One region of the Mesorhizobium sp. B2-8-5 genome, then DNA from elsewhere that is predicted to be linked to it. Evidence: predicted binding sites of a transcription regulator. Region 1 holds the regulator's gene; each other region holds the start of a gene.

What was found. The regulator PhoB, encoded in region 1, activates phosphate uptake and scavenging genes when phosphate is short. The targets are predictions, from matches to a motif close to TGTCATNNANCTGTCAT.
Region 2: a site for PhoB is predicted at 4,667-4,683, ahead of FJ430_RS22455 (toxic anion resistance protein). Genes of this name have one in related genera too.
Region 3: a site for PhoB is predicted at 5,218-5,234, ahead of FJ430_RS02785 (DUF1045 domain-containing protein). Genes of this name have one in related genera too.

What each region holds. Positions count from the first base shown of each region.
Region 1 is NZ_CP083951.1:1,462,642-1,469,903, reverse strand. Features, by position in the region: gene xylF (D-xylose ABC transporter substrate-binding protein) at 1-139, opposite strand, end outside; gene FJ430_RS07140 (ROK family protein) at 410-1,651, shown strand; gene phoB (phosphate regulon transcriptional regulator PhoB) at 1,974-2,663, opposite strand; gene phoU (phosphate signaling complex protein PhoU) at 2,680-3,387, opposite strand; gene pstB (phosphate ABC transporter ATP-binding protein PstB) at 3,408-4,211, opposite strand; gene pstA (phosphate ABC transporter permease PstA) at 4,208-5,059, opposite strand; gene pstC (phosphate ABC transporter permease subunit PstC) at 5,063-6,049, opposite strand; gene pstS (phosphate ABC transporter substrate-binding protein PstS) at 6,114-7,172, opposite strand.
Region 2 is NZ_CP083951.1:4,584,260-4,591,521, forward strand. Features, by position in the region: gene FJ430_RS22420 (MFS transporter) at 1-443, shown strand, start outside; gene FJ430_RS22425 (DUF423 domain-containing protein) at 481-855, shown strand; gene FJ430_RS22430 (hypothetical protein) at 873-1,010, opposite strand; gene FJ430_RS22435 (hypothetical protein) at 1,070-1,213, opposite strand; gene FJ430_RS22440 (LacI family DNA-binding transcriptional regulator) at 1,389-2,468, shown strand; gene FJ430_RS22445 (OpgC family protein) at 2,525-3,739, opposite strand; gene FJ430_RS22450 (alpha/beta hydrolase) at 3,944-4,618, shown strand; gene FJ430_RS22455 (toxic anion resistance protein) at 4,726-5,805, shown strand; gene FJ430_RS22460 (substrate-binding domain-containing protein) at 5,822-7,262, shown strand, end outside.
Region 3 is NZ_CP083951.1:598,022-605,283, forward strand. Features, by position in the region: gene FJ430_RS02760 (bifunctional 5-dehydro-2-deoxygluconokinase/5-dehydro-2-deoxyphosphogluconate aldolase) at 1-803, shown strand, start outside; gene iolD (3D-(3,5/4)-trihydroxycyclohexane-1,2-dione acylhydrolase (decyclizing)) at 837-2,681, shown strand; gene iolE (myo-inosose-2 dehydratase) at 2,724-3,638, shown strand; gene FJ430_RS02775 (DUF3329 domain-containing protein) at 3,721-3,933, shown strand; gene iolB (5-deoxy-glucuronate isomerase) at 4,314-5,126, shown strand; gene FJ430_RS02785 (DUF1045 domain-containing protein) at 5,376-6,083, shown strand; gene FJ430_RS02790 (alpha-D-ribose 1-methylphosphonate 5-triphosphate diphosphatase) at 6,205-7,262, shown strand, end outside.

The DNA of each region.
Region 1 (7,262 bases):
CCGCTTCGTCGGTCTTCCAGCGCTCTTCCTGGAAATTCGACCACGACACGCCGATCACCTTGTCCTTCGCCTCGGCGACCGACGCCAGCGTCAGCGACATGGCAACGCCCGCCAGAATGGCGGCTGCGAATTTCTTCATGATATCCTCCCTGCGCCTGTGCGGCGCGACCCAGACTGGCCCGAAGGCCGGCATAGAGGCTTTTTTTCGAGCCTCAAAAAAATAGTGATCCAGCAAAACGACGCTGTCAACTGCGATTCTGATGGGTTTTGATGGGTCAGGGCATTTTTTTCGACATCCGCAATAAATAATGACACAGGCTGCGGCTTCTGCCACTATCCCTAGCATGTCACCGACAGGCCATGGCATCATCATCACAAGGCCGCGATGACTGGGAGGACGTGCGAGACGATGTCGGTCGGAATCCGTCACGACGATTTGCGCCGGCGCAACCGCGCCATGGTGATTTCGGCCGTGCGCCGCGCCGGCCAGCCCTCGCGCACGGAGATTGCCGCCACCACCGGGCTCAGCCACTCGACCATTTCGGCGATCTCCGCCGATCTGATCCAGGAAGGCATTCTCACCGAAAGCAAGGCCAGCGAGCCGACGGCGTTGAAACGCGGCCGGCCGCAGATCGGTCTGGCGCTGAACCCCGAAGCCGCCGCGGTGCTGACCGTGGTGCTGTCGCTGAACTTCCTGTCAGTCGCCGTGATCGATTATGCCGGCCAGGTGGTTGCCGAGGAGCAGCAGCGCCTCGACACGCTCGTCATGCCCCGCGACGAGCTGATCGGCGAATGCATGGCGATCGTCCGGCGCCGGTTGCGGGATCCCGACCTCGACGTGGGCAGCGTCGCCCGCATCGCCATGGGCATTCAGGGCATCACCGATTCCCATTCACGCGCCATGCTGTGGTCGCCGATCACGCCGCTGACCGACATCCCTTTCGCCGACCTCCTCGAACGGGAATTCGGTATTCCCGCCACCATGGAGAACGACTGCAACATGATGGCGGTGGCGCTGCAATGGCGCGATCCCGAGCGCTATCGCGACGACTTCATCGCCATCCTGCTCTCGCACGGTATCGGCATGGGCCTGGTGCTGAAGGGCGCGCTGTTCAGCGGCACACATTCCTCCGGCGGCGAGTTCGGCCATATGATCCATCGTCCGGGCGGCGCGCGTTGCCGCTGCGGCCGCCGCGGCTGCGTCGAGGCCTATGCCGGCAATTACGCGATCTGGCGCAGCGCCATGGGAATAAGCGAGGATGCCACGCCGACCGACGTCGGTGACGCCGATATGCGCGCGCTGGCCGCGAAAGCCCGGCAGGAGGACGGACCCGAGCGGGAGGCTTATCGCCGGGCCGGCGAAGCACTCGGTTTCGGCCTCGGCAGCCTGTTCGCCCTTATCGACCCGGCGCCTGTCGCCATGGTCGGCGTAAGCGCGGCCGCCTTCGACCTGATCGAGCCGGCGCTGCGAGAGGCGATCGCCCAGACCGCCGGCGGCCAGCACTCGGAATCGATCTCCTTCGACACCGAGCCGAACGAACTGCCGCTTATCCGCGAAGGCTGCGCCATGCGCGCGCTGACCTTCGTCGATCAGGAGATTTTCGCGCCGGGGGTGCAGGCCAGAGCGGGGGCCGGGAAGAACGTGGCCTGAGCGAACGTGGCGCTGAAGCCGCGAATCGCACCAACGTTGGAGATTGGCCGAAGCCACCGCGACTTCGTCATTCCAGGGCGGAGCAAGGAGCGAAGCGACGCGCGCAGACCCTGGAATCCATGCCGTTACCTCGATCGTAGGGTGCAGTGGTGCAGAGTTCTGCGCCATAGCGGCGCGTGGAAGTCACGGAATGGATCCTCGGGTCTGCGCGCGTCGCTTCGCTCCTTGCTCCGCCCGTGGATGACGAAGCGCAAGCGTCTCGACTACCCACCAGCGTAAATGTTGGAAGTGCCGATCCCGTCGGAACTTCCGCCCTCGGGACCTAATCCTCCCTGATCGCGTACCCCGCCCCGCGGATGGTGCGGATGACGTCCGGCATGCGGCCGTTGTTGACCGCCTTGCGCAGGCGCCCGACATGGACGTCCACGGTGCGCTCGTCGATATAGATCGTCTCGCCCCAGACATTGTCGAGCAACTGGCTTCGCGAGAACACGCGGCCGGGATGGCGCATCATGAATTCGAGCAGGCGGAACTCGGTCGGCCCGAGCCGGATCTCGCTCTTCTTGCGGTAGACCCGGTGCGATTCGCGGTCGAGCACGATGTCGCCGACCTTGAGCACGCTGGACAGCACCTCCGGCTTGGCGCGGCGCAGCAGCGCCTTGACGCGCGCCATGAACTCCGGCGTCGAGAACGGCTTGACCAGATAGTCGTCGGCGCCGGTCGAGAGGCCGCGCACGCGGTCGCTTTCCTCGCCGCGCGCCGTCAGCATGATGATCGGCAGCCGCTCGGTCTCGGGCCGCATCCTGAGACGCCGGCAGAGCTCGATACCGGAAACCGCCGGCACCATCCAGTCGAGCACGAGCAGGTCGGGAACGTTTTCCTGAAGGCGGATTTCGGCCTCGTCGCCGCGGGTCACCACTTCGACCTGGTAACCCTCGGATTCGAGATTGTAGCGGAGCAGCACCCCCAGCGGCTCCTCGTCCTCCACCACCATGATGCGTGGCGCGATCATCGGGGTAACCTTTTCGTCAGGCCGCCGGCGCCGACATTGCGGTCTCGTCCTGCTTCGGACGATTGGCGGGCAATTGCGTGCCGGTCAGCACATAATAGGCGTTCTCGGCGATGTTGGTCACATGGTCGCCGATGCGCTCGAGGTTCTTGGCGCAGAACAGAAGATGCGTGCAAGCGGTGATGTTGCGCGGGTCTTCCATCATGTAGGTCAACAGCTCGCGGAAGACGGACGTGTATTTGACGTCGATGCGCTCGTCGTCGTTGCGAAGCTTGGCCAGCGCCGTGGCATCGCCCACCATATATTCCTGGATCACGGCCTGGACCTGGATCAGCACCAGCTGCGCCATCGAATCGATCGAATGCGTGAGGTCGCGCGGCGCGGCGCTGACGCCGACCGAGCCGACACGCTTGGCGATGTTCTTGGCGAGATCGCCGATGCGTTCGAGGTCGCCCGCCATGCGGATCGAGCCGACCACGTTGCGCAGGTCGTCCGCCATCGGCTGCCGCTTGGCGATCAGCGTGATGGCGCGGTCGTCGAGCTCGCGCTGACGAGCGTCCATGATGGCGTCGTCGGAGACGACGCGCTGCGCCAGCGCATTGTCGGTCTCGAGCAGCGCCCTGGTCGCACCGCCGACCATGGAGCTGGCGAGATCGCCCATGTCGTTGATGAGCCGGCTGATCTGCCTCAGATCCTCGTCGAAGGAGGCGACGGTATGTTCGGCCATGATGATGTCCTCGTATGAACTCAGCCGAAGCGGCCGGTAATGTAGTCCTGCGTGCGCTTCTCGCGGGGCGAGGTGAAGATCTTCTCGGTCCGGTCGAACTCCACCAGCTCGCCCAGATACATGAACGCCGTCTGCCGCGACACGCGCGCCGCCTGCTGCATGTTGTGGGTGACGATGACGATCGTGTAGTCGGCCTGCAATTCGTCGATCAGTTCCTCGATCTTTGCCGTCGACAGCGGATCGAGCGCCGAGGCCGGCTCGTCGAGCAGGATGACCTCGGGCTTCACCGCCACGGTGCGGGCGATGCACAGGCGCTGCTGCTGGCCGCCCGAGAGGCTGAGGCCGCTGGCGTTGAGCTTGTCCTTGACCTCGGTCCACAGCGCGGCGCGCTTCAGCGCCTGCTCGACGCGGCTATCCATCTCGGCCTTGCTGATCTTCTCATAGAGCCTGACGCCGAAGGCGATGTTCTCGTAGATCGACATCGGGAACGGCGTCGGCTTCTGGAACACCATGCCGATCTTGGTGCGCAGCAGGTTGAGGTCCTGCGAGCGGTCGAGGATGTTCTTGCCGTCGAGCAGCACCTGGCCCTCGGCGCTCTGCTTCGGATAGAGCTCGTAGATGCGGTTGAGCACGCGCAGCAGCGTCGACTTCCCGCAGCCCGACGGGCCGATGAAGGCTGTGACGCTGCGCTCGGGCAGGGACAGGTTGATGTCCTTCAGCGCCTTCGACTGGCCATAGTAGAAATTGAGGTTCTTGACCTCGATCTTGGCCTTCTCGACGGTCGTGTCGGCTGCGTTCAGGTCGGTGGACAACATCGGTTTCATCTGTCCTCTCTGCGTCCGGTTAGGCTGCGGGCGATGATGCTCAGCCCGAGAACCGTCAGGGTGATTATGAGTGCGCCCGTCCAGGCCAGTTGCTGCCATTCCTCGTAAGGGCTGAGAGCGAACTGGAAGATGGTCACCGGCAGGCTGGCCATCGGCGCATTGAGATTGCTCGACCAGAACTGGTTGTTGAGCGCGGTGAAGAGAAGCGGCGCCGTCTCGCCGGAGATGCGGGCGATCGCCAGCAATATGCCGGTGACGATGCCCGACATTGCCGCGCGGTAGGCGACGGAGCGGATCACCACCCAGCGCGGCGCGCCGATGGCGGCGCCTGCTTCGCGTAGCGCGTTGGGCACAAGGTTCAGCATGTCCTCGGTGGTGCGCACCACGACGGGGATCACCAGGATCGACAGCGCGACGGCGCCGGCAATCGCCGAGAAGTGCCCCATCGGCCGCACCATCAGCTCATAGACGAACAGGCCGATGATGATCGATGGCGCCGACAACAGGATGTCGTTGATGAAGCGCACCACCGTCGTGAGCTTCGAGAAGCGGCCATATTCGGCCATGTAGGTGCCGGCCAGCACGCCGATCGGCGTGCCGACGACGATGCCGATGATCGTCATGACGATGCTGCCGTAGATGGCGTTGAGCAGGCCGCCGGCGTCGCCGGGCGGCGGCGTCATTTCAGTGAACACCGCCAGATTCACCCCGGAGAGCCCCTTGTAGAGCAAGGCGCCGAGGATCAGCGCCAGCCAGGCGAGGCCGATGCCGGCCGCGACGACGCACAGCGCCATCATCACGGCATTCTTGCGTTTGCGGCTTTGGTGAAGCGATGCGGCAGTCGACATCGGTCAGGCCCCCGTGCGGCTATCGATGCGCAACAGCATGTAGCGTGCAAGCGCGAGGATGATGAAGGTGATGATGAACAGGATCAGGCCGAGCGATACAAGCGAGGATGTATAGAGATTGCCGTCGGCTTCGGTGAATTCGTTGGCGATGGTCGCCGAGATCGTCGTGCCCGGCGCAAACAGCGAGGCGCTGATGCGGTGCGCGTTGCCGATGACGAAGGTAACCGCCATCGTCTCGCCGAGCGCGCGGCCGAGGCCGAGCATGACGCCGCCCATGATGCCGACGCGGGTATAGGGGATGGTCACGCGCCGGGTCACTTCCCAGGTCGTGCAGCCGATGCCGTATGCCGATTCCTTCAGCACCGCCGGCACCGTGTCGAACACGTCCTTGGTGATCGAGGTGATGAAGGGCAGCACCATGATGGCAAGGATCAGCGACGAGGTCAGCAGGCCGATGCCGTAAGGCGGGCCGGCAAACAGGCTGTTGAGGCCGGGGATGCCTTTGAAGAGCCAGATGACGAAGGGCTGGATCGTCGTCTGCAGGAACGGCGCGAACACGAACAGGCCCCAGATGCCGTAGATGATCGAGGGAATGCCTGCGAGCAGCTCGACCGCGATGGCGATCGGGCGCCTGAGCGGACGCGGGCAGAGCTCGGTCAGGAAGATGGCGATGCCGATGCCGATCGGCACAGCGATGAGAATGGCGATGGCCGAGGTGACGATGGTGCCGTAGATGGGCGCCAGGGCGCCGAAATTCTCGGTGACCGGGTTCCAGGATTCGGTCGTCAGGAAGGAGAAGCCGAACTTCGACAGCGCCTCCCACGAGCCGGCGACCAGCGAAATCGCGACCCCGCCGAGCAGAACCAGCACGAGGATGGCGGAAAGGCGCGTGGCCGTCCGGAATGCCATGTCGGTGAAGGCGAAGCGGCGCACTGTCGCTTCCCTGGTCCGCAGGGCGGACGATGTCGCGGCGTCGGAAACGGCTGTCATTTAGCCCCTCGCATTTCGAAAGAGACAGGAGGGCGCCGGAGACGCCCTCCTTATTCGCTAGGAATTACATGCCGGAGTAGAGCGGCTTGCCGCTCGCGTCGACGATGTCCTTGCCCCACATTTCCTCGACGCTCTTCACGACCGCGTCGGGCATCGGAACGTAGTCCAGGCCCGCGGCCAGCTCGTCGCCCTTGGCATAGGACCAGGCGAAGAACTTGAGCGCTTCGGTCGTGGCCGCAGTGTCGTCGGGCTTCTTGTAGACGAGGATCCAGGTGGCCGACGTCATCGGCCAGGATTCAGCACCGGCCTGGTTGGCCAGGATGACGCCGTAGCCCGGCTGCGAGCTCCAGTCGGCATTGGCCGCGGCGGCCGAGAACGCGGCGGCGGTCGGCTCGACCTTCTTGCCGTCCTTGTTGACCAGGTCGGTGTAGGTCAGCTTGTTCTGCTTGGCATAGGCGTATTCGACGTAACCGATCGCGCCGCCGGTCTGCGAGACGTTGTTGGCGACGCCTTCATTGCCCTTGGCGCCGATGCCCACCGGCCATTCGAGCGCGGTGTTGACGCCGACCTTCGACTTCCAGTCGGCGCTGACGTCAGCCAGGTAGTAGCTGAAGTTGAACGTGGTGCCTGAGCCGTCCGAACGGTGGACGACGGCGATCGCCTGGTCGGGCAGCTTGGCGTCGGGGTTGAGCTTCTTGATCGCTTCGTCGTTCCAGTTGGTGATCTTGCCGGCGAAGATGTCGGCCAGTGTCGGACCGTCGAGCACCAGTTCGCCCGGCTTGATGCCTTCGAGATTGACGACCGGAACGATGCCGCCCATCACCATCGGGAACTGCGCGAGCCCGGTGGAGTCCAGATCCTCGCCCTTCAGCGGCGCGTCGGAGGCGCCGAAGGTCACGGTCTTGGCCTTGATCTGCTTGATGCCGCCGCCGGAGCCGATCGACTGGTAGTTGAGACCGATGCCGGTCTCCTTCTTGTAGGCGTCGGCCCACTTCGCATAGATCGGATAGGGGAAAGTGGCGCCGGCGCCGGAGATATCGGCTGCCATTGCGGCGGAGATGCTAAGGGTTGATGCCGCAGCCATTGCAATCGCAACGGCCGCCGAGCGGATGAAATGTCTCATGTGGCCTGCTCCTGTTCGGAAGATGGTCTTTCGGCACCCGTTCTATCGGCGCCCGGTGAGCGCAATAGCCTTCGATTATTACAGTCGCAT
Region 2 (7,262 bases), 3.1 Mb from region 1:
CGGCGGCGCTCGGCACCATCCTGTCATCGTCCTGGCTGGGAAAACTCGCCGACCGCGTCGGCCACTGGAACGTCGTGGTCGGTGCGCTCGCGATTTCGGCGCTGCTGCTTATTCCGCAGGCCTTCGTCACCACTGGCTGGCAGTTGATCGGCCTGCGCTTCCTGATGGGCCTGGCGCTGGGCGGGCTGTTGCCCTGCATCACCAGCGTCATCCGCCACAACATCCCCGACGGGATCGGCGGCAATGTGCTTGGCCTGGCGATCTCGGCGCAATATGTCGGCCAGGTCGCGGGACCGCTGTCGGGCGGTTTCGTCGGTGGGCATTTCGGTATGCGCTCGGTGTTTTTGGGCACATCGGTGCTGATGGCGCTGGGTGCTGCCTACAACTGGATTGTCCAGTCGCGCCGCGCACGGCATATGCTGCTTGAAGCTGGCGAATCCTGATCGGCGCACCGCCCAAGCGCAGCATGGAGCATCCAAGATGAGCCTTACGGGCCAAGCATCAGGCGGCAGGAGCCGCGTCCTCGTGCTGGCAGCCGGCCTCGTCGGCGCGGCCGGCGTGGCGCTGTCGGCGGCGGCGGCGCATCGCGGCGGCGCCTTCACCGGCACCGCAGCCAATTTCCTGCTGATGCATGCGCCCGTGTTCCTTGCCATCGGCCTTGCCGGCGGCAACCGCTGTCTCAGGATCGCCAGCCTCGTCCTGCTCGCGGGCCTGCTCCTATTCTGCGGCGATCTGCTTGCCCGCGACTTTCTCGGCTCGCGGCTGTTCCCGATGTCGGCGCCGATCGGTGGCACCCTTCTGATCGCCGGCTGGGTGGCGATCGCAGTCTCGGCGCTCTGGCGCCCGCGACCCTGACCTGTCTTTGGCCTGACCTATCTTTGGCCGAAACGCCGCTTGCGCTGGCGCGCAGGCAACCCGCCGCCGCGGCGCCGTTCAGGTTGCTCGGTTCCGGGCGTGATGCCCCAATAGTTGCGGTAGATGTCCTGAAACAGATGACCAATCGGATGCATGACCATTTCTCCTTAGGATTGAACCGATCCAATCTATCGGCGCTGAAAATCACCGCGGCTCAGCCGCGCTTGCGCTCCACGAGAAAGCGCGGGGCGCGCCTCCATGGACTCGACCTGCCACGCCGCTTCTCGCTGACGATGACCGAGGCGATGCCCCAATCGTTGCGGTAGATATCCTCGAACAAATAGCTCACCGGATGCATGGCATACTCCTGTCGAAATCCACTCCACCATGAAGCGGAAATTTGGATCGATTCAAATCGTAGGCCTTATTTGCCCGACGTCAACTGAATTTGAATCGATCCAACAAAAATGTTAGATGACCGGCGACAATTCAGCGGTCATGTTCGTCGCGTTGACCGGATTCGGAGGAACGACATGGCATCACTCCTCGAAGGCCAGGCAAGACCGATCAGGTTGGCCGACATCGCCAAGGCCGCCGGCGTCTCGCATGGCACGGCCTCGAATGTTTTCAGCCGCCCCGAGATCGTGCGCGCCGAAGTGCGGGAACGGGTGAAGGCGGTCGCGGAGCAGATGGGCTATGCCGGCCCGGACCCGAAAGGCCGCCTGCTGCGCGCCGGCAAGGTCAACGCCATCGGCGTCGCCACCACCGAGCCCCTTTCGTACTTCTTCGACGATCCCTTCGCCCGCGTCATGATGGCCGGCATTTCCGAAGCCTGCGACGCCACCGGCGCAGGCATCGCGCTGGTTTCGGCCGCCAACCAGGAAAAGCTCGCCTGGAACATCCAGAGTGCGCTTGTCGACGGTTTTGTGCTGTTCTGCATCGAAGGCGGCTCGCGCCTTGTCGATCTGACGCGCGAGCGCAGGCTGCCCTTCGTTGCGCTGGAGCTCGGCTTCCAGGACGAGACCGTGTCGGCCATCGGAGTCGACAATGTCGCAGGCGCAAAGCTTGCCGCCCGCCATCTCGCCGAGCTTGGCCATCGCCGCTTCGCCGTCCTGTCGCTCGGCTTTGCCGACAATCGCACCGGCTTCGCGACGCCGGAAGCGGTGCGCAGCGCGGTCTACACCGGAACGCGCGATCGCCTTGCCGGCTACTTCGAGGAGCTTTCCCGCTTCGGCATCGATACGGCGAAAATCCCGGTCTATGAGACCGAGAACGAAGAAAAAAGCACCAGGGCCGGCCTCGAGGCGATCTTTGCCGAGGGGGAACCGCCGACCGCCATCCTGGCTATGTCGGATCGCATGGCCCTGATCGCCATCGACTGGCTGAGGGCACGCGGCCTCAATGTTCCCGGCGATGTCTCCATTGTCGGCTTTGACGGCGTGCCGGACGGCGCGCTGGCCACGCCGCCGCTGACGACGATCGCCCAGCCGATCATCGAGATCGGCCGCCGCGCCGCGCACATGATCCTCGACCATGACGGCGCGGTGCGGCGCGAGACGATGGGCGTCGAGTTCGTCGTCAGAGGCTCGACCGGTCCGGCGCCGAAAGCCTGAGCGGGCTCAGGTAATTCCGCGCGGATAGACCACCCGACACTTTCCTTGCGCTGCGGTCAGTAGCCGCCCGCCCTCGCCGGCAGCGGCTGCACGCCGAACGTCGCACGCGCAGGCTCCTCGCGCACCGGCTTGGCGCGGGAGGGGCCGAGGCTCGCAAGCCATTCGAGGTAGAGTGCAAGCGCGAGTTGCATGGCGATGCCTGCAGCGATCAGAAGCGTGTCGTAGGCCGGGCCGCCCGGATTGATCAGCTTCAGCACCTGCGCCGCCATGGCAAGCAGCGTGCCGGCGATGAACACCGGTAGCGAGCGCTTGCCGAGGATCGCCAAAGGATTGTCGGGCCGGACGCGGAAGAGGTTCGAGACAGCCGGCAGCGCCACGATCAGATAGCTGACCGACAGGATGTGGAGCAGCCGCGGCAGCGACAGGAAGGTCTTATCGAAGCCGCCGATCACCACCGGTAGGTCGAACCAGGTGATCTGCCCCCAGAGCGGGCTGTGCACCCAGATCGCCGCTCCGATCACATAGATGCCGGCGGCACCAAGCAGCCACGGATTGACCGGGATCCGCCCGCCGCGCTTCACATGCAGCATGGCGGCAAGGCCGATGTTGAACAGGAACTGCCAGGACAGCGGGTTGAGGAACCAAAGGCCTGGCTCCGGATAGTTCGGCGGCGCGATCTGCCAGATGCCGGCGACGAACCACAGCAGGCCGGACGCGATCAGCGCCGGCACGGGCCGATAGCTGACGAACAGCACGAAAGCAGGCGCCGCCAGAAGCAGCGCCGCATAGACGGGCAGGATGTTGTTATAGCCGAGTTGGTGGCCGAGCGTGACGATGCCGAGCAGCACCTGCGGCGTGTTGCGCATCAAGGGTTCGATGTTGATCATCGTCAGGATTTCCGGCCGGTGCGCGAACAGCGCGGCGGCGCAAAACAGCGCGATCACCACCATCGTGATGACGATGTGGGAGATGTAGAGCACGCCAGCGCGCCGCCACATCTTCAAGGTCGCGAGCAATCGGCCGCCCGGCTTGAACTTCGTGCCATAGGCCAGCGCCACCGAGATGCCGGAAATCAGCACGAAGGCCTCCGCCGCATCGGAAAACCCGAAATTCTTATAGGTCCAATTCTCGAAGACCGTGCCAGGCACATGGTCGACGAAAATGGTGAGCAGCGCGAGTGCGCGCAGCACGTCGATCCGCGTATCGCGCTCGACGATACGCTTGTCGCGATCGTTACGCTTGTCGCGATCGTTGGAAACAGGGGTGGTCATCGACAAAAGGCCTCAAAGCTGGTTGTTCATAGCCAGCAATGCGACCCCCGGGGCGCACCGCTTCGATTCCTCCCAGGGGGAGTGTATCGGCGGAAAAACGGCCTGAATTGCGCCTGGTTCAATCAACTTTCGCGGAGCGCGAAAATATTCCGTTTTGAAGCCGGCAAATCAACGAATCTCTCATGGAATCAAATGGATGTGAGCGTGTTCGAATATAGCGACGAAAACAGCATCCTGCGCGAGGATCTGACATTTCCCTACCGTCTGCTGAAGCCGGCAAACGCCAGCGGCGACTGCCTCTTCGTGCTGCACGGGTCAGGCGTGGACGAGACGACGATGCTGCCGCTGGCGATGCAGATCGCGCCGCGTTCGGTGATCGTCGCGGCGCGCGGCCGCATTCGGCAGGAGGACGGATTTCGCTGGTTCGAGCGAATCACACCGACCAGTTTCGAGCAAACCTCCATCCGTGCCGAGACGGCCGCCTATGCCAAGTTCGCGACGGAAGCCGCGAGGGAGCATGGGCTCGACCTGCAACGCGCGACCTTCCTTGGATATTCGAACGGCGCCAATGTCGTCTCCAGCCTGATGCTGCTCCATCCCGGCCTGGTCAAGCAGGCGGCGCTGTTGAGGGCGATGCCGGTGCTCGACAATCCTCCAACGTCAGATCTTAGCGGCACACGGGTGCTGATCGTCGCCGGCGCCGCCGACCAGACCTACGGTTTGTTCGCTCCTGCCCTGGTCACGCTGTTCAGCGAGCGCCGCGCCGAGGTCGACGCGCGCATCGTCGCCTCGGGCCATGAATTCGGCGATGCGGACGCCGCGATCGTGCGACAATGGCTGGCGGCGCCGGCTGCAGAAGCGAGGGGTCCCTCCGCATAGGCGCGGAAATGTAATCTATTTCACGGCCCAAGCGCCACGCCCGGCCATTGTCATATGTCTGTCACACACTGTCTATCGAGATACTGTTCACCGAGGGGGAGGTCTCAATGGCCGACGAGAACAGCATCACTCTGCTCGACGACACTTCGAAGTTGCCCGCCATTGCCGCCAGCCCGGGCGAGGTCGCCAGGATCGAAGGCGGCATCGATATTCGCGACCGAGCGGCGATTTCGGTCTTCGGCGACCGCGCCCAGCAAGCGGTCAGCGACTATGCCGACAAGATTCTGTCGCAGATCCGCAACCGCGATCTCGGCGACACCGGCACATTGCTTACCGACATCATCATGAAGGCCAAGAACCTCGATCCGGCTTCGCTGAAGGACGAAGGGTTCTTGAGCAATTTGTTCTCCTCGTTCAAGGCACGGCTCGAGCGCTTCAAGGAAAAGTACGAGGACGTCGCCGGTCAGATCGACCGTATCGGCCTTGAGCTCGACCGTCATAAGGACACGCTCAGGCGCGACATCGCCGTGCTCGACGACCTGCACGAGCAGACCAAGGACTCCATCCTCAACCTCGACGCCTATGTGCAGGCCGGCAAGAAATTCGTCGACAACTACCGCGCCGACGAACTGCCGAAGCTGAAGGCCGCGGCGGAGGCGAAGAGCGCCGACACCGCCGGCTCCCTGGAGGCGCAAACCTACCAGGACGCCGTGCAGGCGCTCGACCGGCTGGAAAAGCGCATCTTCTATCTGGTGCAGGCGCGCCAGCTCGGCATCCAGCAATTGCCACAGATCCGCATTGTGCAGTCGGGCGACGAGACGCTGATCGAGAACCTGCAGGCCACCTCGGTGCTGACCGTGCCGGCTTGGAAACAGAAGATGGTCATCCTGCTTGGGTTGACCAACCAGAAGTCGGCGCTGGAGCTGCAAAAGACGGTAACGGACGCCACCAACGAGATGATCCGCCAGACATCGAAGATGATGAAGGATCAGGCCATCTCAATCGAGGAGCAGGCGCAGCGCGGCATCGTCGATGTCGAGACGCTGGCGCAGGCCAACCGCGATCTGATCGACACCGTGCAAGGTGTGCTCAAGGTCCAGGAGCAAGGCCGGCAAAAGCGGGCCGACGCCGAAAAGCAGATGGACCAGATGACCGCCGACCTCAAGAAAGCGCTCACCCAGGGCTGACGGGGCCTCGATGCCAATGAAGCTTTCGTCCGTTCTGGCGTTGGCGGCCGCGCTGCTGCTGGCGGCCTGCAATTCGGGCAACGTCAAATTCTCGATCGTCTCCGGTTCCGAGAACACGGTGCTGGAGCCGATCGTGCAGGAGTTCTGCGCCAAGCAGGGCGCGACCTGCACCATCTCCTACCAAGGCTCGCTCGATATCGGCCTCGGCCTGCAGAAGGCCAGCGGGCTCGATCAGGACGCGGTCTGGCCGGCGTCGAGCGTCTGGGTCGACCTGTTCGATACCGGCCGCAAGGTACGCAACCTCACCTCGATCGCGCAGATGCCGGTCATCCTTGGCGTGCGCAAATCCAAGGCCGCCGAACTCGGCTGGATCGGCAGGCAAGTCTACATGAAGGACATCCTTGCCGCGGTGAAGGACGGCAAGCTGAAGTTCCTGATGACATCGGCCACGCAGTCCAATTCCGGCGCTAGCGCCTATCTGGCGATGCTTTCCAGCGCGCTCGGCGGCAAGGAAGTGATCCAGCCCGGCGACCTCGACAATCCCTCCGTGCACGACACGGTCGGCGCCCTGTTGCAGGGCGTCGAGCGCTCTTCCGGGTCTTCAGGCTGGCTGGCCGACCTCTATGTCGATGCCGCGCGCAAGGGCACGCTCTATGACGCGATGTGGAATTACGAGGCGACGCTGAAAGAGACCAACGACAGGCTGAAGCAAATGGGCGACGAGCCGCTCTACGCGGTCTATCCGGCCGATGGCGTCGCGGTCGGCGATTCCCCGCTCGGCTTCATCGATCACGGGCGCGGCGCCGATGTCGAAAAGTTCTTCGCCGACCTGCTCGCCTATCTGCAGTCGGACACGGTGCGCAAGCGCATCGCCGACACTGGCCGGCGACTGCCGCTCGGCGGCGCCGCGGTCCAGGCGACGGCCGAGCCCGACTGGAATTTCGATCCGGGCAAGCTGGTGACGTCGATCCGCATGCCGGAACCCGCAGTGATCCGCAAGGCGCTTGACCTCTACCAGCAGGCGCTGCGCAAACCGTCATTGACGGCGCTCTGCTTCGACTTCTCGGGTTCGATGGAGAACGAGGGCGAAACGCAGTTGCAGCAGGCCGCGCAGTTCCTGTTCACGCCGGAAAAGTCGAGCGAAGTGCTGGTGCAATGGACGCCGTCCGACCACATTTTCGTGCTGCCTTTCGACAGCAAAGTGCGCGACATTTTCGACGCGACCGGTGATCCTGCGGGCCAGAACCAGCTGCTTGGCGACGTGGCGCAGCAGCGCGCCGGCGGCGGTACCGACATGTATGCCTGCGCCTCGCAGGCGCTGCAGAAGATCCTGACGACGCCCGACCTGCCGAAATACCTGCCGGCCATCGTCATCATGACGGACGGCCGCACCGATGGCATCGCCGAGCCGTTCTTGGCTGAGTGGCGCCAGGCGCCGCTGCGGGTGCCGGTGTTCG
Region 3 (7,262 bases), 860 kb from region 1:
TCGAAGACGTTGCCGCCAAGATCGGCGCCAACGTTTCGCGCATCCCCGACTTCAAGGTGCTGACGGTCAAGGCGGCGGCAAAAGTCGCCGCCGGCCGCGACGGCTACGGCATGCTGATCGACGAGAAATACGGGCGCGACGCGATGTTCGAATTCGCATGCCATCCCTTCGCCTGGCTCGGGCGTCCCGTCGAATTGCCCGGATCGCGGCCGCTGCGCTTCGAGTTCTCGCAGGATATCGGCTCGCAGCTCACCGAATGGCCGGTCGACCATTGCATCAAATGCCTGTGCTTCTACCACCCGGACGACCCGGAAGCGCTCAAAGTCGAGCAGCAGCAGAAGCTGCGCGCTTTGTTCGAGGCGGCGAGGAAGGTAGGCCGGGAACTGCTGGTCGAGATCATCGCCGGCAAGCATGGCAAGCTCGACGACACCACCATTCCGCGCGTGCTGGAGGAACTTTATGTGCTGGGCATCAAGCCGGACTGGTGGAAGCTCGAGCCGCAGGCTTCGGCGGGCGCCTGGGCGAAGATCGAACAGGTGATCGTCAGGAACGATCCCTGGTGCCGCGGCGTCGTGCTGCTCGGGCTCGAAGCGCCACAGGACGAGCTGGTCGCGGCCTTCGCGGCAACCGCCAACGCGCCGATCGTCAAAGGTTTTGCCGTCGGCCGCACCATCTTCATCAACGCCGCCGAACAATGGCTGGCCGGCAGGATGTCGGATGACGAAGCGGTGGCCGACATGGCCGCGCGCTTCGAGCAGCTGACCGAGGCGTGGCTTGCCGCGCGCGGCCGCAAGGCCGCATAAGAAGACCGCTGAAGAATTGCGGAGGAAACGACAATGAGCAAGACCGTTCGCCTGACCATGGCGCAGGCGCTAACCCGCTTTCTCAGCCGGCAAATGACCGAGATCGACGGGAAGACGGTGCCGATCTTCGGCGGCGTCTGGGCGATCTTCGGCCATGGCAATGTCGCCGGCGTCGGTGAGGCGCTCTATCAGGTGCGCGACGAGCTGCCGACCTTCCGCGCCCATAACGAGCAGGCGATGGCGCATGCGGCGATCGCCTATGGCAAGGCGAATTTTCGCCGCCGCTTCATGGCAGCGACCACCTCGATCGGCCCCGGCGCGCTCAACATGGTGACGGCCGCCGCGCTCGCGCATGTAAACCGGTTGCCTGTCCTGTTTTTGCCCGGCGACGTCTTCGCCAACCGCCTGCCTGACCCGGTGCTGCAGCAGGCCGAGGATTTTTCCGACGGTACGGCGAGCGTCAACGACTGTTTCCGCCCGGTATCGCGCTATTTCGACCGCATCATGCGGCCGGAGCAGATCATCCCGGCGCTGAACCGCGCCATGCAGGTGCTGACCGATCCGGCCGAATGCGGCCCGGTCACGCTCTCGCTCTGCCAGGACGTGCAGGCCGAGGCCTATGATTATCCCGAAAGCCTGTTTGCCGAACGCGTCTGGACGCCGCGCAGACTGCGCCCCGACCGCAATGAACTGGTCGCCGCCGTCGCGGCGTTGAAGGGCGCCAAGAAGCCGCTGGTGATCGCCGGCGGTGGCGTCCTCTACTCGCAGGCTTCCGGAGAGCTGGCGAAGCTGGTGCAGGGCGCCGGTATCCCGGTCTGCGAGACGCAAGGGGGCAAGTCCTCGCTGCCGGACGATCATCCGCTCAACATGGCCGCCGTCGGCGTCACCGGCACCTCAGCCGCCAACCGGTTGGCCGAGGAAGCCGATGTCGTGCTTGCCGTCGGCACCAGGCTGCAGGATTTCACAACGGGCTCCTGGGCGCTGTTCAAGAATGCCGGCCGCACCATCATCGGCCTGAACACCCAGGTTTTCGACGCCGGCAAGCATTGGGCCTTGCCGCTGGTCGCCGATGCCGCCGAGGGTCTGGCCGAATTGGCTTCCGCGCTGAAGGGCTGGAAGGCGCCGGCCGCCTGGACCGACAATGCGCTGAAGGGCAAGACGGAATGGCAGGCCGCCGCCGCCAAGGTGACGGCCTCGACCAACGCGGCCTATCCTTCCGACGCGCAGGTGATCGGCGCCGTGCAACGGGCGATGGGCTCCGATGTGACGCTGCTGCATGCCGCCGGCGGCCTGCCCGGCGAATTGCACAAGCTCTGGCAGGCAGGCGCGCCGGGCTCCTACCATGCCGAATACGGCTTCTCGACCATGGGCTACGAGATCGCCGGCGGGCTCGGCGTCAAGATGGCAAGGCCCGACCAGGAGGTCGTCGTCATGGTCGGGGACGGCTCCTATCTGATGCTCAATTCCGAGATCGCCACCTCTGTCATGCTTGGCTTGAAGCTCACCATCGTGCTGCTCGACAATCGCGGCTACGGCTGCATCAACCGGCTGCAGATGGCGACCGGCGGCGCCAACTTCAACAATTTGCTGAAGGACGCCCGCCACGAGGTGATGCCCGACGTCGACTTCGCCGCCCATGCGGCGAGCCTCGGCGCCGTCGCCGAGAAGGTGGCGTCGATCGCGGAACTGGAGACGGCGCTGGCCAAGGCCAAAAACAATGACAAGACGACGGTGCTGGTCATCGACACCGATCCGCTGGTGTCGACCGATGCCGGCGGCCATTGGTGGGATGTCGCCGTGCCGGAAGTCTCCGCGCGGCCCCAGGTCAACGCCGCGCGCAAGAAATACGAGGAAGCCGTGGACAGCCGGCAAGGCTGAGCCGGCGTCCGCCTCATAATGAACTGACATCGGAGCGAAGACTTGAAAGCCAAACTGGGCATGTCCCCCATAGCGTGGTGGAACGACGATCTCGTGGAACTGAGCGATGACGTGTCGCTGGAGGAGTGTCTGCGCCAGTCGCGCTCGGCCGGCTTCACCGGCATGGAGATGGGCCGCCGCTTCCCCAACGACCCGAAGGTGATGCTGCCGATCCTGAAGGCGGCCGACGTCACGCTTTGCGGCGGCTGGTTCTCCGGCACGCTGGTCAATGAGGACCTGGCCAGGAACAAGGACCGCATCCAGCCGATGATCGACCTGTTCAAGGCGGTCGACGCGCCCTGCATCGTCTATGGCGAGGTCGGCCGCTCCATCCAGGGCGATCGTTCGAAACCCTTGGCCACCAAGCCGACGCTTACCGGCGACGAGATGAAGGCCTATGGCCGCCGCGTCACCGAATTCGGCGAATGGTGCGCGGACCAAGGCATGCCGCTTTCCTACCACCATCACATGGCGGCGGTGGTCGAGACCGAGCCGGAGCTCGACGCTTTCATGCGCCATTCCGGCGAAGGCATTCCGCTTTTGCTCGATGCCGGCCATCTGGCCTTTGCCGGCGGCGACGTGCTGCGCGCCATCGACAACCACCACAAGCGCATCAACCATGTCCATGTGAAGGACGTGCGCATGGGCGTCATCGACGGGCTCGACCGCTCAAAACAGTCCTTCCTCGATGCCGTGGCGCTCGGTGCCTTCACCGTGCCGGGCGACGGCTCGCTCGATTTCGGCGCCATCGTCCAACGGTTCGCCGATCATGGCTATGAGGGTTGGTTCGTCGTGGAAGCCGAGCAGGATCCGAAGAAGAACCCGCCGCTCAAGATGGCTCAGGTCGGCCACAAGGAGCTGATGCGGGTGATGACGGCCGCCGGCTACACGGTCGAAACGCAGGGTTTTCCGGCCTGAACGGTGGATTAGTCATGAATGATGGATTAGTCCGGGCACTCGGTCTATCTGATGCGCTTTGGGCAAATCCTGGATTGGCGTGATGAAAGACTATGAGCACCCCTTCTTCCGGCCGCTGTGGCGCCGCATCGCCGTCGTCGCGGTCTGCCTGGTCTGGTCGGTGATCGAATTCGCCTCCGGCACGCCGTTCTGGGGCGTCATCGCGCTCGGCTTCGCCGGTTATGCGGTATGGCAGTTTTTCTACCTCTACAAGCCGGCCGACGAGACCAAGCCACCGGCCGAGCCGAGGGAATGAAGCGGTCGATGGGGTGGAGGGTTCACGGATCGGACAGCGCGCATGGCGCATCGGATGCATTAGCGATTGGCTGAAACATCTTTCGCTTCGTCATCCACGGGCGAAGCAAGGAGCGAAGCGACGCGGCGCAGACCCGAGGATCCATTCCGTGACTTCGAAGCAGCCGCTGCGGTGCAGAATTCTGCTCCGCTGCACTCTTCGACTGAGGGAATGGAATGGATCCTAGGGTCTCCGCGACGGAGCTTCGCTCCTGCTCCGCCCTAGGATGACGAAGTTGAGAGGAACCGGCCAATCTCCACGGTTTTCACGATAGTCCAATGAACGATGAAATCCTGCAAGCAGGCCTGAAAATCGAAGCGTCGAGGAATTAGGAGACAAAAATGTCGAAACTGCTCGTCAAGGCCGACAAGGGCCACGGCCATGTCGCTCATGTCACGCCGCAAAGCGCCGGCTGGACCTATGTCGGTTTCGATCTGCATCGGCTGAAAGCGGGCGAGACGGTGTCCGGCAAGACCGGCGACCGCGAGGTCTGCCTGGTCTTCGTCACCGGCAAGGGCAAGGCGTCGGCCGGCGGCAAGGACCTCGGCCTGCTCGGCGAGCGCATGTCGCCCTTCGAAGGCAAGCCCTGGTCGGTCTATGTGCCGGAAGGCGACGACTGGTCGGTGACCGCCGATACCGAACTGGAGCTTGCCGTCTGCTCGGCGCCGGGCTTAAGCGGCGGCCTGCCGGTGCGCGTCATCGGACCTGACGATCTCGGCCAGGAGGTGCGCGGCAAGGGTACCAACACGCGCTACGTCACCAACATCCTGCCCGAGGGCAAGCCGGCGGATTCGCTGCTGGTGGTCGAGGTGATCACGCCCGGCGGCCACACGTCGAGCTATCCGCCGCACAAGCACGACCAGGACAATCTCCCCGTGGAATCCTATCTCGAGGAGACCTATTACCACCGGCTCAACCCGCCGCAGGGCTTTGCCTTTCAGCGCGTCTACACCGACGCCGACCGCAACGGCGTGCGCGAGCTGGACGAGGCGATGGCGATCGAGGACGGCGATGTCGTGCTCGTGCCGAAGGGCTATCACCCCTGCGCGGCCTGCCACGGCTACGACCTCTATTACCTCAATGTCATGGCCGGACCGAAGCGGACGTGGAAATTCCACAACGCGGCCGAGCACGAGTGGCTGATGAAGGCCTGATCAAGCAGTTCGGCAAAGCCGTTGGTCCAGTTAAGAGAAATCGTCGGCTAACGACCTTGCGGCTGGACTTGCCTTCGAAAACCCACGAAAGCTTCGTCAATCCGTCATGGAAATCACCTATGGCAGCGGTTCCGGTGCATGTCGCCGCAAACGCTCCGGCGTTTTTGGGCCACGACTTGCCAAGACAATGACTTGAAGCGCGTCGCATATTCCTTTCGGGGCGCGCAGCGCGCTTGACGAGGAATGCCCATGCGCTACGCCATCTACTACACTCCGGGACAGGACGAGAAGCTGGCGCGCATTGCCGCCAACTGGCTGGGCCGCGACCCGTTTGGCGCGGCGACGCGACCGGTCGAGGCCGTGGGCGATCTGTCGGCCGCGGAAGTCGCCTTCCATACCGCCTCGGCCAGGCGCTACGGGTTCCACGCGACGCTGAAGGCGCCGTTCCGGCTGGCGCCGGACGAGACGGAAGCTTCGCTGCGCGCCGCTCTCGACAGTTTCGCCGAAGCCACGCCGCCGGTCGTCATCCCGCGCCTCGTGGTCGGCCAGATCGACGATTTCTTCGCCCTGGTGCCCGAAGCCGCGTTCGCCCCGATCAACGATTTCGCCGGCGAGGTCGTGCGCGCCTTCGACGGCTTCCGTGCGCCATTGACCGAGGCCGAGATCGAGCGCCGCAGCCCAGATTCGCTGAAGCCGGACGAGTTCCGCAACCTTTGCCAATGGGGCTACCCATATGTTTTCGACACTTTCCGCTTCCACATGACGCTGTCGGGGCGCGCCGGGCCACAGGAAAGCCCACGTCTTCGCGCAGCGATAGACGGCCTGTTCGCCGACGTGCTGCGGCAGCCGGTGCCGGTGGATGCGCTGACATTATTCGTCGAAAGCGAGCCCGGCGCCCCGTTCATGGTGCTTTCCCATCATGCGCTTGGCCACGGCCCGGCCCGCAAGACCGCCTAGGGCGGGTCAGCGGAAACGCTGAACCGCCCTAGCTCTGTGTTTACGCAATTCCGGACGGAAAACCGCAAGGCACTTTTCCTGGAATTGCTCTGATTGACCGCTCGAGATAGGACCGCCTGAGATGACCGCCGAAACCATTCTCACCAATGCCCGCATCGTGCTGCCGGACGAAATCGTCGAGGGCTCGCTGTTGTTGCGCGACGGCCTGATCGCCGCCGTCGAACCGGGCGCTGCCCGCACCGGGGAGGACATGGGCGGCGACTACATCATCCCGGGCCTCGTCGAGCTTCACACCGACCATCTCGAAGGCCACTACGCGCCGCGGCCGAAAGTGCGCTGGAACCCGATCGCCGCCGTGCTTGCGCATGACGCCCAGGTGGCGACCGCCGGCATCACCACCGTGCTCGACGCCTTGCGCGTCGGCATGGACGAGGACGCCGACCTGAAATCCGACGACGTTCGCAAGCTGGCCGACGCGATCGAGGACAGCGTGCGCCAGGACCGGCTCAGGGCCGACCATTTCATCCATCTGCGCTGCGAGGTCTCGGCGCCGGACTGCCTCGAGGCTTTCGCCAATTTCGAGACCGACGACCGGGTGAAACTTGCCTCGCTGATGGACCATGCGCCCGGACAGCGCCAGTTCGTCAACCTCGAGACCTATGCCTACTACTACCAGCGCAAGCTGAAGCTGACGGACCAGGATTTCAAGAAATTCTGCGAGAAGCGGATGGCGGAATCGGCCCGCAACTCCGGTCCGAACCGCGTCTTCATCTCGGCCGCCTGCCAGGAGCGCGGCATCGTGCTGGCGAGCCATGACGACGCGACCGCCGGCCATGTCGAAGAAGCAATCGAGCAGGGCGTGCGCGTCGCCGAGTTCCCGACGACGGAAGAGGCGGCCAAGGCCTCGAAGGCGGCCGGCCTCGGCGTGCTGATGGGCGCGCCCAACGTCATGCGCGGCGCTTCGCATTCCGGCAATGTTTCAGCGCGGACGCTTGCCGCCGACGGGCTGCTCGACATCCTGTCGTCGGACTACATCCCCTTCAGCCTGATCCAGTCGGCCTTCTTCCTCGGCGATGTCGTCGAGGGCATCTCGCTGCCGCAGGCGGTCGCCATGGTCTCGAAGAACCCGGCCGAAGCCATCGGCCTTACCGATCGCGGCGTCATCGAGCCGGGCCGCCG